Regions from separate parts of the Paenibacillus sp. N3/727 genome, predicted to be linked through region 1. Evidence: riboswitches for the same ligand, from Rfam matches in the RefSeq annotation. Region 1 holds a riboswitch; each other region holds the start of a gene.

Region 1 (3,273 bases):
CCCCCTTGTCCGCATATGGTGTACAAGACCATAGGGACTTGGGGGAAAAAGGCATGTTGGAAACGTCTGTCCAGTTAGGGCAACTCGCGACGATCCTGATTATGGCCGTGGCGCTGGGCTTGGATGCATTTTCACTCGGTATCGGTGTTGGAATGAGAGGCATCCGCCTGAAACATGTCCTGATCATCAGCCTGCTGATCGCCTTTTTCCACACGCTGATGCCGCTGCTCGGGTTGCTTGCTGGCCGTTATGTTGGCGTTTTGCTCGGACAAGTTACGGGGCTCGCCGCAGGAGGCCTGCTTGTGCTGCTGGGCGGACATATGATCTGGAACTCTTTTCGCAAAGAGGAAGGTCGGCCGGTGAATCACACCACGCTGCTCGGAATGCTTCTGTTTTCGCTTAGTGTCAGTATCGACTCTTTTTCGGTAGGGGTTTCGCTTGGCATGTTCGTGAATGATACGGCGATCATTGTAACGTCTTTCGGTGTGGTCGGAGGCTTAATGTCGATTTTCGGACTGATGCTCGGTCGAAAGGCGGGTAGCAGACTCGGTGAATATGGAGAAATGACCGGCGGTGTCATTTTGCTGGCATTTGGTTTGATGTTTATATTTTGATACAATGACGGCAGTAAAAGATACACTTTCGGGGAGGTGGAGACCGTGAAAAACATATTGTTCGTCTGCACCGGCAACACCTGTCGCAGTCCTATGGCTGAAGGTATGCTGCGCAAACTCGCCAAGGGGAGAGGGATTCCGCTTGAAGTTCGTTCCGCAGGTGTTTCGGCTGCAGAAGGAATGCCAATCTCACGTCATGCTGAAGCAGTACTCCGCGATCAGCAGATTAAGGACGGCATGTCCTCCAAGCCACTGAGTATGGATCTTGTCGAGTGGGCAGATCTGATTCTGACATTGACGTTATCCCATAAACAGTATGCGATTCGTCAGTTTCCTTATGCGGCAGATAAGGTTCATACGCTAAAAGAATACGTCGAGAATGATGCGCAGGTGCTTACGGATCTGCAGGAGCAGGACAGTCTGCTGGCGTCCATGGAGATGATGAGATCCCTTGGCATTGAGCTTCAGGAGAAAGACAAGGTTCGGTTAAACGAGCTGCGTCAGCGTATTCCGAGTTTTGATATTTCCGATCCGTTTGGAGGTTCGCTGGAAGAGTATGAGGAGACAGCGGCAGAAATCCGTTCAGCGCTGTTCCGATTGCTGGACAAGCTGGAGAGAGAGTGAGTAACGTGATTTGCGGCTGTACAGTAGTTGTTATACTTGAAGTCATTTACCGATCATAATTATGAATAAATATCCGTTGCTTTTCTTTTCCGTATGTTTTAAGATGAAGGGGAAAAACACGGATTCCGGTGTAACTGGCGACGAAGTGGATGAAACCACGATGGAGCACCGGAACATACGGCCGGTCGCCTGGGCAAAGAGCAATTGGTGCACGATACACGTGCGCGGACTGCTCTTTTTTTCGTCTTTTGCTGACAATTTGGGTTATAATGAAACGAGTTGTTGTACGAGCATTTTGTAAAATGCCGATACAAAAGATGAAACATACGAGGGGGTTTTTCATTATGAAAATCGCATTGGGCACGGATCATGCAGGTATTCGTTTGAAAGAGGAAATTACGGAGGTCATTCGGAATCTCGGGCATGAGGTCGAAGACTTAGGCTGCGGCTGTTCCGACTCGGTAGATTATCCTGACTTTGCGCTTCCGGTATGTGAAAAGGTCGTATCCGGAGAAGCTGACCGTGGAATTCTGATCTGCGGAACGGGAATCGGTATGAGCATTGCGGCGAACAAGGTGCCGGGCATCCGCTGTGCGCTGACGCATGATGTATTTTCGGCAAAAGCTACCCGCGAGCATAATGACAGCAACGTGCTGGCACTTGGCGAACGAGTGGTGGGCCCCGGCCTTGCAGCAGAAATCGTCACAGCTTGGCTGACGACAGACTTCAGTCAGGGTGAGCGGCATGTTGGCAGGGTGAACAAAATCAAGGCCATTGAGGAACGCTATCTGAAAGGATAAGCTCGTACTGCAAGGATGTACGGTAACTAAAGTAACTAAAGTAACTAAAGTAACTAAGTCACTAAGTCACTAAGTAACCTAAGTAACCTAAGTAACTAAGACATCAGGCAGTTGGCTTTCAGACTATCGTATCCAAGGAGGGCTGAAACACATGACAGATTACCCGGTTGATCATGCCTTGAGAGAACAAACGGTAACGATTATGCGAGAATTGGCTGAGGCTGCAGGCCTCAGGGCAGGCAAGGTGCTGGTCGTCGGGACCAGTACAAGTGAAATCACCGGCCGCCAGATCGGTACCGGCGGTGTGCTGGAGACTGCGCAGCAGGTGCTGGACGGAATCGCAGAGGTACAGGCTGAGTTCGGTTTCGATACGGCTTACCAGTGCTGCGAACACCTGAACCGTGCACTTGTTGTAGAACGGGAACTGCTCGAGCGATTGGGACTGACGGAAGTAGCTGCAGTGCCCGTTCCTAAAGCGGGCGGATCTATGGCGTCTGCTGCTTACCGGAGCTTCCATGATCCGTGTCTGGCTGAGAGCATCTCCGCTCATGCGGGTATCGATATCGGTGAGACGATGATCGGAATGCATCTGCGCCGTGTTGCGGTGCCATTTCGGCCGAGTATCCGGTACATCGGGAAGGCTCGTGTGACAGCGGCAATGACGAGACCGAAATTGATCGGTGGAGAACGGGCTGTATATCGGATGGAGCAGGAGAATGATAGGTCGGCATGTGATTAGATGTAGTTGTGATTGATGATTAACCATATATTATTTTTTAATTTAGGGAGGATACGAATATGATGGAACATTTGCGCAAGAGTGACCCGGCAGTACTGGAAGCGATGGATTTGGAACTGAAGCGCCAACGCAGCAACATTGAACTTATCGCTTCGGAGAACATTGTTAGTGAAGCGGTCATGGAAGCAATGGGATCAGTCCTGACGAATAAATATGCAGAAGGCTATCCAGGCAAGCGCTACTATGGCGGCTGCGAGCGTGTTGATATTGTTGAGGAGCTGGCACGTGATCGTGCGAAGCAGCTGTTCGGTGCAGAGCATGCCAACGTTCAGCCTCACTCCGGTGCACAGGCGAACATGGCTGTTTATCTGGCTGCGCTGAAACCGGGCGATACAGTACTTGGTATGAACCTGGCACACGGTGGGCACTTGACGCACGGCAGTCCTGTCAATGCATCCGGCCTTCTGTATAACTTTGTAGCATATGGTGTGCAGGA
Region 2 (3,273 bases), 2.0 Mb from region 1:
TTATAAATATCAGGTTTGCTTGTCCCCTTCCAAAATTCAAAGCCATAATTAGAATCGAAATAATTCAATATGATCGTCATTATATTTCCGTGGGTGCCAAGCGCGATTTTCTTGCCTTTATATTCCGAGAGCAGTCGCATAATGATCGGTATAGCCCGTTCCTGCGACTGCCTAGTTGTCTCCCCTTCAGGCATGCAATAATCTATATCGATAAAAGATTGTTCAATTCCTATTAACAGCTCCTCATCGGATACAGCTTCATTCAAAGTACCAATTGGTCTTTCAATAAGCTCGTTATACAAAATGATCTCTTTCTGTAGCAGTTCAGCAAGTGGAGCTAATGTTTCTCTTGCCCTGTTATACGAACTGGAGACGATCACATCAATTCCTTCGTCTCTTAACAGCTCTGCTACTCTTTTAGCATCGGATTTCCCTTGATCGTTCAAGCTCGCACCTCCCGAGCGCTCAAGTTCCAAAGAAAATGGAGCAATTCCATGACGAACAAAATACAGATATGTTTTCATTGTTCACCCATCCCCCAATTTTTTAAGTAATAATAACTTAATATACTTGTTAGTTGAAGAGATTGTAAAGTCTTAAAAGAGCTGTGCAAGTGTCGGAGATTACAACACTCACACAGCTCTATCTCAACCATAGCATTTCATTTAACTTGTCACTCTTTGACAGGATGATAGGTGAGAACAACGACCCCCGAACTAAAGTCTTCAACGTCCATTGTGGATCTTCCATGACACGGTCAAGAGAAACGAACTCCGATACTTTTCAAAAAACCTCGTATAGTTAAGATTCTACAACAGCAAGCTCATCGAGTGCCAATTTCGCCTGTCTCCGTGCATTTTCAACCGAATCGGACGTTGATAAAGCGACCGCCATTCTCCGACCTGCCTTTGTAACCGGCTTGCCAAATACACGAACCTGCGTGTTCGGGACCGATAATGCCTTCTCCACACCGGTAATACGATAGTGTTCGAGTTCAAGGCTTGCTTTCAATGGACGGCTGGCTCCCGGCGTCATAAGTACGATTTCAGGGATTGGATAACCGAGGATTGCCCGAACGTGTAGTGCAAATTCAGAAAGATTTTGCGTTACAAGTGTCACGAGTCCAGTATCATGCGGCCGCGGAGAAACTTCGCTGAAATAAACTTTATCCTCCGTTAAAAAGAGTTCAACACCAAACAGACCATATCCGCCTAGTTCGTCTGTTATGGCTCCAGCAATATGCTTTGCTTCTTTAATCTGATCCTCTGTCATATCATGCGGCTGCCAGGACTCAATGTAATCCCCGTTTTCCTGAATATGTCCGATTGGTGCGCAGAAGCTTGTTCCACTTATGGAACGAACCGTAAGCAGCGTGATTTCAGACTCAAAGCGGATGAACTCTTCAATAATAACCCGCCCGTTCTGAACCCGGCCACCTTCCATTGCTACGTTCCAGCACTGTTCAATGTCCTTCTCTTCACGGCAAACACTTTGTCCTTTTCCTGAAGAACTCATCAGAGGTTTGATAACGCAAGGATACCCCATCTCCTTTACCGCTTGAACAAACTGATCATACGTGTCAGCAAATTTATAACCGGCTGTTGGCAGGCCCAGTTTCTCTGATGCAAGACGTCTAATCCCTTCCCGATCCATCGTCAGCTTCGCAGCGCGGGCTGTTGGAATGACCCGATGGCCTTCTTCCTCCAGTTTTAAAAGCTCTGAAGTCGCTAATGCTTCAATCTCGGGTACAATAAGATCCGGGTTTTCCTGTTTGATAATTTCCCGCAACCGCTCACCATCCAGCATATCGATCACATAATGACGGTGGGCTACCTGCATGGCAGGTGCATGAGCGTAACGATCAACCGCTACCGTCTCAACTCCCAGACGCTGAGCTTCGATCAAAACTTCCTTACCTAGTTCTCCCGAACCGAGCAGCATTATTTTCTTAGTTTGCAACATTGGCATATCCCCCATTTTACCGCTCATAGCGGTAGTTTTATTCTTGCGAGATAAAGATGCAGTTCACTCCGAAGTCTATGCTCTCTTATCTCAAAAATAAAAGAGGCAAGGAGAAAGAAACTCCTTACCTCTGCCCAGGCGTACGGCCGCTGCCATTCATGTGCTCCCTCATGGTTACCCATGTTCCGCCAGTCACACATAAGCATTTCATTTGTCACGTAAATCATACTGAAATCTTCGCCTATTTGCAACATGAAGGGGTACTTTATTGGTGAGTTTGGATTTTGCCTATAATGGAATTTTTCCGCTGCAAGCCAACTAGTTTTTCCACCGGTTGGCCGTTTTTAATTAGAATCAGTGTCGGAAGACCCATCACGCCATACTTAGAAGCGAGCTCGGGCTCTTCATCTGCATTCACTTTACCGATGAGTATAGAATCTTGTAGTTCGACGGAAAGCTCTTCCACAATGGGAAGCTGCATTTTACAAGGTCCGCACCAAGGTGCCCAAAATTGAACCAGCGTTAAACCTTTGTCGATGAGTTCTGAAAAATTCTCTTTTGTCATTGTCTCAAGCATTCTGCTATCCCCTTTGTAAATAAAATTGTTTATAACTCGGTATTCAAAGCTTTTTCCAGAGCATGAAGCACTGCTGTTATTTCCTTTGCCAAATCATTGTCCGTGATGTCTCCCGCTGCATTCATTTTCAAACTTATTTGTGGAATACACATCGTTCCCCCAGAGACTATATGTGCATTCAACATATTCAGAGTCATTAAAAGTGACGCATGAGCATTTTCACCACCTGCTGGATGTGGTGAGGCACTCAACACACCAGTAGGTTTGTTATACAACTCTCCTGATGACACCGTCCAGTCGATTGCGTTCTTAAGAACGCCTGGTACTCCGCTTGCATATTCCGGTGTGCTAATTAACACGCCATCTACGGACATAAGTTGGTTCCGGAAAGCGATAACGGCTTCCGGTGCTTCCTCTCCGTCAATTTCGGGATTGAAATGCGGAAGATCACCTAATCTATCGAAAATCGTGAGGTTAATATGTTTAGGTGCCAACGCCGCAGCTGCTCGTAACAGATTTGTATTAGAAGAACGGTTACGGAGACTTCCGGATATACCTAAAATGTGAATCATTGGTTCATTCATCGTTGCATCCCACTTTCCAGGAATTGATTTTACTTGCTGGGTGTTCTTGAATAATCGAGCTTATGCGTTCCTCCAGGTTTGACTTTATGTTCTCGAGCTGTTTGATTTGACCATCAATTTCCTTCAGTTTCTGTTGATATACCGGGAGAA
Region 3 (3,273 bases), 1.9 Mb from region 1:
ATCCGGATGGGTCTTCCTTGACAGTATAAGAATAAACTCCAAGCTTCGTATGCAGGTATAAAAATCCCCCTACATCCCCCATCTGACGGAAAGACAGGTCAAACACATCTACGATGGGAAATTCACGATAATGGGTTACAATCTTATCGCGATATAAATATAACGTCCGATGATCCTCATACATCACTTGTTCCGTACTTCCAACTTCCCTTTGAATCTTATAATAGGGCTGTACAGCCAACCACTCCATATCCGCCCTCCCTATAGTTAGTTTGAGAATAGGTCGATCCATGTTCTTACCTAACATATACTAATCAGGTGCATAATATCATAGCAATCGACTGCAAAACAACTTTCAGACATTCTCATATAACAAAAACGGCTTGCCATCCTTTTACAGGACAGCAGCCGTCTTAACATGCGCTCAAACTTATGCTTTCATCGATCTTTCAGCGGCATCAACCGTATGTTTCAGCAGTGTGGCAATCGTAACAGGTCCTACTCCGCCCGGAACTGGGGTAATTGCACTAGCATGCGGGAAGCAAGCTTCATAATCGCAATCTCCGATATTTCCTTCGTTGTAACCAGCATCCATAATGACAGCACCTGGTTTAATCCAATCTCCCTGTATGAAGTTCGGTTTTCCAACCGCTGCCACCACGATATCACCTTGGGACACCAGTTGATCCAAATTTTGTGTTCTGGAATGGCAAATTGTTACCGTTGCATTCCGGTTCAGAAGCATCATAGATACCGGTTTGCCGAGGATAGGACTTCTCCCAACGACAACCGCATGTTTTCCTTCAATCGGAATGTGGTAAGCATCCATAATTGCCATAATCGCTGCAGGCGTGCAGGAAGGAAATAGAGCCTGACCAAACGCATTTTGAGCAAAACCGAGCATTGTTACACCATCTACGTCTTTTTCAATCGATATCGCTTCAAACGCGGCCCGCTCATCAATGTGATGCGGCACAGGATGCTGCAGCAAAATCCCGTGCACAGAAGGGTCGTTATTCAGCTCTTTTATTACATGGATTAACTGTTCAGTAGAAGTCATCTGATCCAATACCACACGCTTGGAGTCAATCCCCAGCCTCTTGCATGCGTTGCCCTTCATACGGACATACGTTTCCGAAGCAGGGTCATCTCCGACCAGTACCGTCGCCAGGCAAGGTGTTGTCCCTTCCTGAACCAACTTTTCCACACGCTCTTTCAATGCTTCTTTAATGCTGTTCGCCACTTGATTGCCATCCAAAATCAACGTTTCCTTGCTCATGTGATCAGCCCTTTCGACAATTTATGTTTATAGAAACACAAAGAGGTAAGGAGATCCTATGGAATCTCCTTACCTCTGCCCAGGCGTACGGCTGTTATCTATGTGCTCCCTCATGGTATTCCATGTTACGCCAGTTACACATAGTGACTTTTTCTTAATATATCACGTTTTGCTGAGGGGCGCACCTTTAATTGCAGATGAATTTTTAACCTTTTTTTCGCTTGCCAAGCCGTTCCATAACTTCCAGCGCCGCTACAAACAAAACGAACAAAATGAACAAAGAAATAGATCTTCCATAGTCAATCAGTCCGAACTGTGGCGCAACCGCTGCGGTAATTCCAACGATAACGATGCCCAGCACAGAAAATTTCCAACCTTTAAGCATAATGAATGGCTCCTCGCTGCTTCACTTCCTGATTCGTCCATTATACTATGCGTAGGGATGAAAATTACATATCTCTTTTGAACCTATGCCTAAGTTGATCAACACATCACGTCAAACATGCGATACTCTAATTCACACCGCTTCACTAATCGAATCTCGCATAGATTTGGGAAGACTCTTAAATACCAGTTCGTAGGAGTGATCAATCATGTCCTGCAAATCTGATATCGTTAAGGAGCCGTCACAGATGACCGTATTCCAATGTTTCTTGTTCAGATGATAGCCGGGCTGAACAGCAGCATGCTGTTCCCGAAGATTCTCAGCGATTACCGGATCACACTTTAATGCTATATGGGTAAACCCGTTCTCTTCAGATTTGGAGATCAGCGCATACATTTTACCCCCGACCTTTATAACGAGCGGAGCTGGACCGAACGGGTAGTCTTCTACAGCTCCTTTTTTGGTTAGACAGTATGTTATTAGATGGCTATGCATGAGATTTCTCTCCTTCATCCTTCATTTTACCTAAATATAACATGTACAAAGGATCCAGAAAACCTAGCTATACTACGGCGCTGTCAACCGACAGTAAACCGAGCTGCCGAAGTCCATGCATAATGCCGTCCTGATCGACATCCTTTGTTACATATCTGGCTACTTCCTTGACTACAGAATCCGCGTTCCCCATTGCCACACCATGGCCGACGAACTGCAGCATTTCCAGATCGTTCAGATTGTCTCCGAAAGCAATAACCTCTTCCCGCTTATAATATCCGAGATGTTGAATAAACTTCTCGATTCCAGCTGCTTTGGAACCCCCGGTCGGAATTACGTCAACGGCCACTTCATCCCACCGCACAAGTCGGAGCAGATCATTATATTCCACGATATATGCTGACTCTTCCTCTTCAGTACAAAATAGAGCCGCCTGATAAATATGTCTGCCCAAATAGTAGTCGGGATCACATTCCGGTATAGGTAATTTATGTGGGGCATAGCTGGCTTCAACGCGCTTATGGTAAGTCACATTCATTTTCGTATTTTCTTCACTAGTGTAAATGATCGGCTGGCCGATGCTTACAGCATACTCTTTAAGTGAATGTAGAACCTCTGTCGGAATTGGATTGCTATAAACCAACTTTCCCTTATAAACAACATACTGACCGTTTAAGCTGACATAAGAATCGATACCTAGCTCTTCCCGTAGCTCCTTGAACAGAAACGGTGGCCGTCCTGTCGCAATCGCAACCTCGTGTCCGTTTGCTGTTAATTCTTGAATCGCTTCCTTTGTTGACAAGGGTACCTTTTTATCATGGTCCAATAGAGTCCCGTCTATATCAAAAAAAACTAGTTTTTTGTTCATACTTATTTCCTCCTCATGATTTCGGTCACTTATCAAGCATAATTCATGAAAAGCATTTCAGGTCAAGGAAACATGCTAACCATTTTTCAGAATCTTTTGCATAAAATGTACAAATTTGTGATAATGCACTAAAGCCCTTAAGAAAGGACATAACGATATGAGCAAAGGTCTTATTGTAATTCTCATAATCATGGTCGTGTTCAGCTTGGCTTCGATCAGCCTGTTTTTACGTAAAAGTCTGAAAGA

What was found. A riboswitch is a leader RNA that binds a small molecule or an ion and turns the genes downstream of it on or off. The one in region 1 is predicted to bind ZMP and ZTP.
Region 2: it holds a riboswitch for ZMP and ZTP, as region 1 does, so the genes downstream of both, purT (phosphoribosylglycinamide formyltransferase 2) here and rpiB (ribose 5-phosphate isomerase B) in region 1, are expected to answer to the same signal.
Region 3: it holds a riboswitch for ZMP and ZTP, as region 1 does, so the genes downstream of both, MNQ98_RS18395 (bifunctional 5,10-methylenetetrahydrofolate dehydrogenase/5,10-methenyltetrahydrofolate cyclohydrolase) here and rpiB (ribose 5-phosphate isomerase B) in region 1, are expected to answer to the same signal.

The regions. Positions count from the first base shown of each region.
Region 1 covers NZ_CP093336.1:5,880,208-5,883,480, reverse strand. Annotated here, with positions in the region: gene MNQ98_RS27515 (manganese efflux pump MntP) at 54-614, shown strand; gene MNQ98_RS27510 (low molecular weight protein arginine phosphatase) at 660-1,238, shown strand; ZMP/ZTP riboswitch at 1,359-1,440, shown strand; gene rpiB (ribose 5-phosphate isomerase B) at 1,583-2,038, shown strand; gene MNQ98_RS27500 (TIGR01440 family protein) at 2,190-2,777, shown strand; gene MNQ98_RS27495 (serine hydroxymethyltransferase) at 2,837-3,273, shown strand, end outside.
Region 2 covers NZ_CP093336.1:3,921,528-3,924,800, forward strand. Annotated here, with positions in the region: gene MNQ98_RS17905 (histidine phosphatase family protein) at 1-524, opposite strand, end outside; gene purT (phosphoribosylglycinamide formyltransferase 2) at 802-1,962, opposite strand; ZMP/ZTP riboswitch at 2,088-2,168, opposite strand; gene trxA (thioredoxin) at 2,228-2,539, opposite strand; gene MNQ98_RS17920 (NADPH-dependent FMN reductase) at 2,569-3,123, opposite strand; gene MNQ98_RS17925 (MerR family transcriptional regulator) at 3,116-3,273, opposite strand, start outside.
Region 3 covers NZ_CP093336.1:4,019,878-4,023,150, forward strand. Annotated here, with positions in the region: gene MNQ98_RS18390 (hypothetical protein) at 1-250, opposite strand, end outside; gene MNQ98_RS18395 (bifunctional 5,10-methylenetetrahydrofolate dehydrogenase/5,10-methenyltetrahydrofolate cyclohydrolase) at 431-1,279, opposite strand; ZMP/ZTP riboswitch at 1,350-1,427, opposite strand; gene MNQ98_RS18400 (hypothetical protein) at 1,485-1,664, opposite strand; gene MNQ98_RS18405 (MmcQ/YjbR family DNA-binding protein) at 1,797-2,159, opposite strand; gene MNQ98_RS18410 (Cof-type HAD-IIB family hydrolase) at 2,227-3,027, opposite strand; gene MNQ98_RS18415 (glycine-rich domain-containing protein) at 3,185-3,273, shown strand, end outside.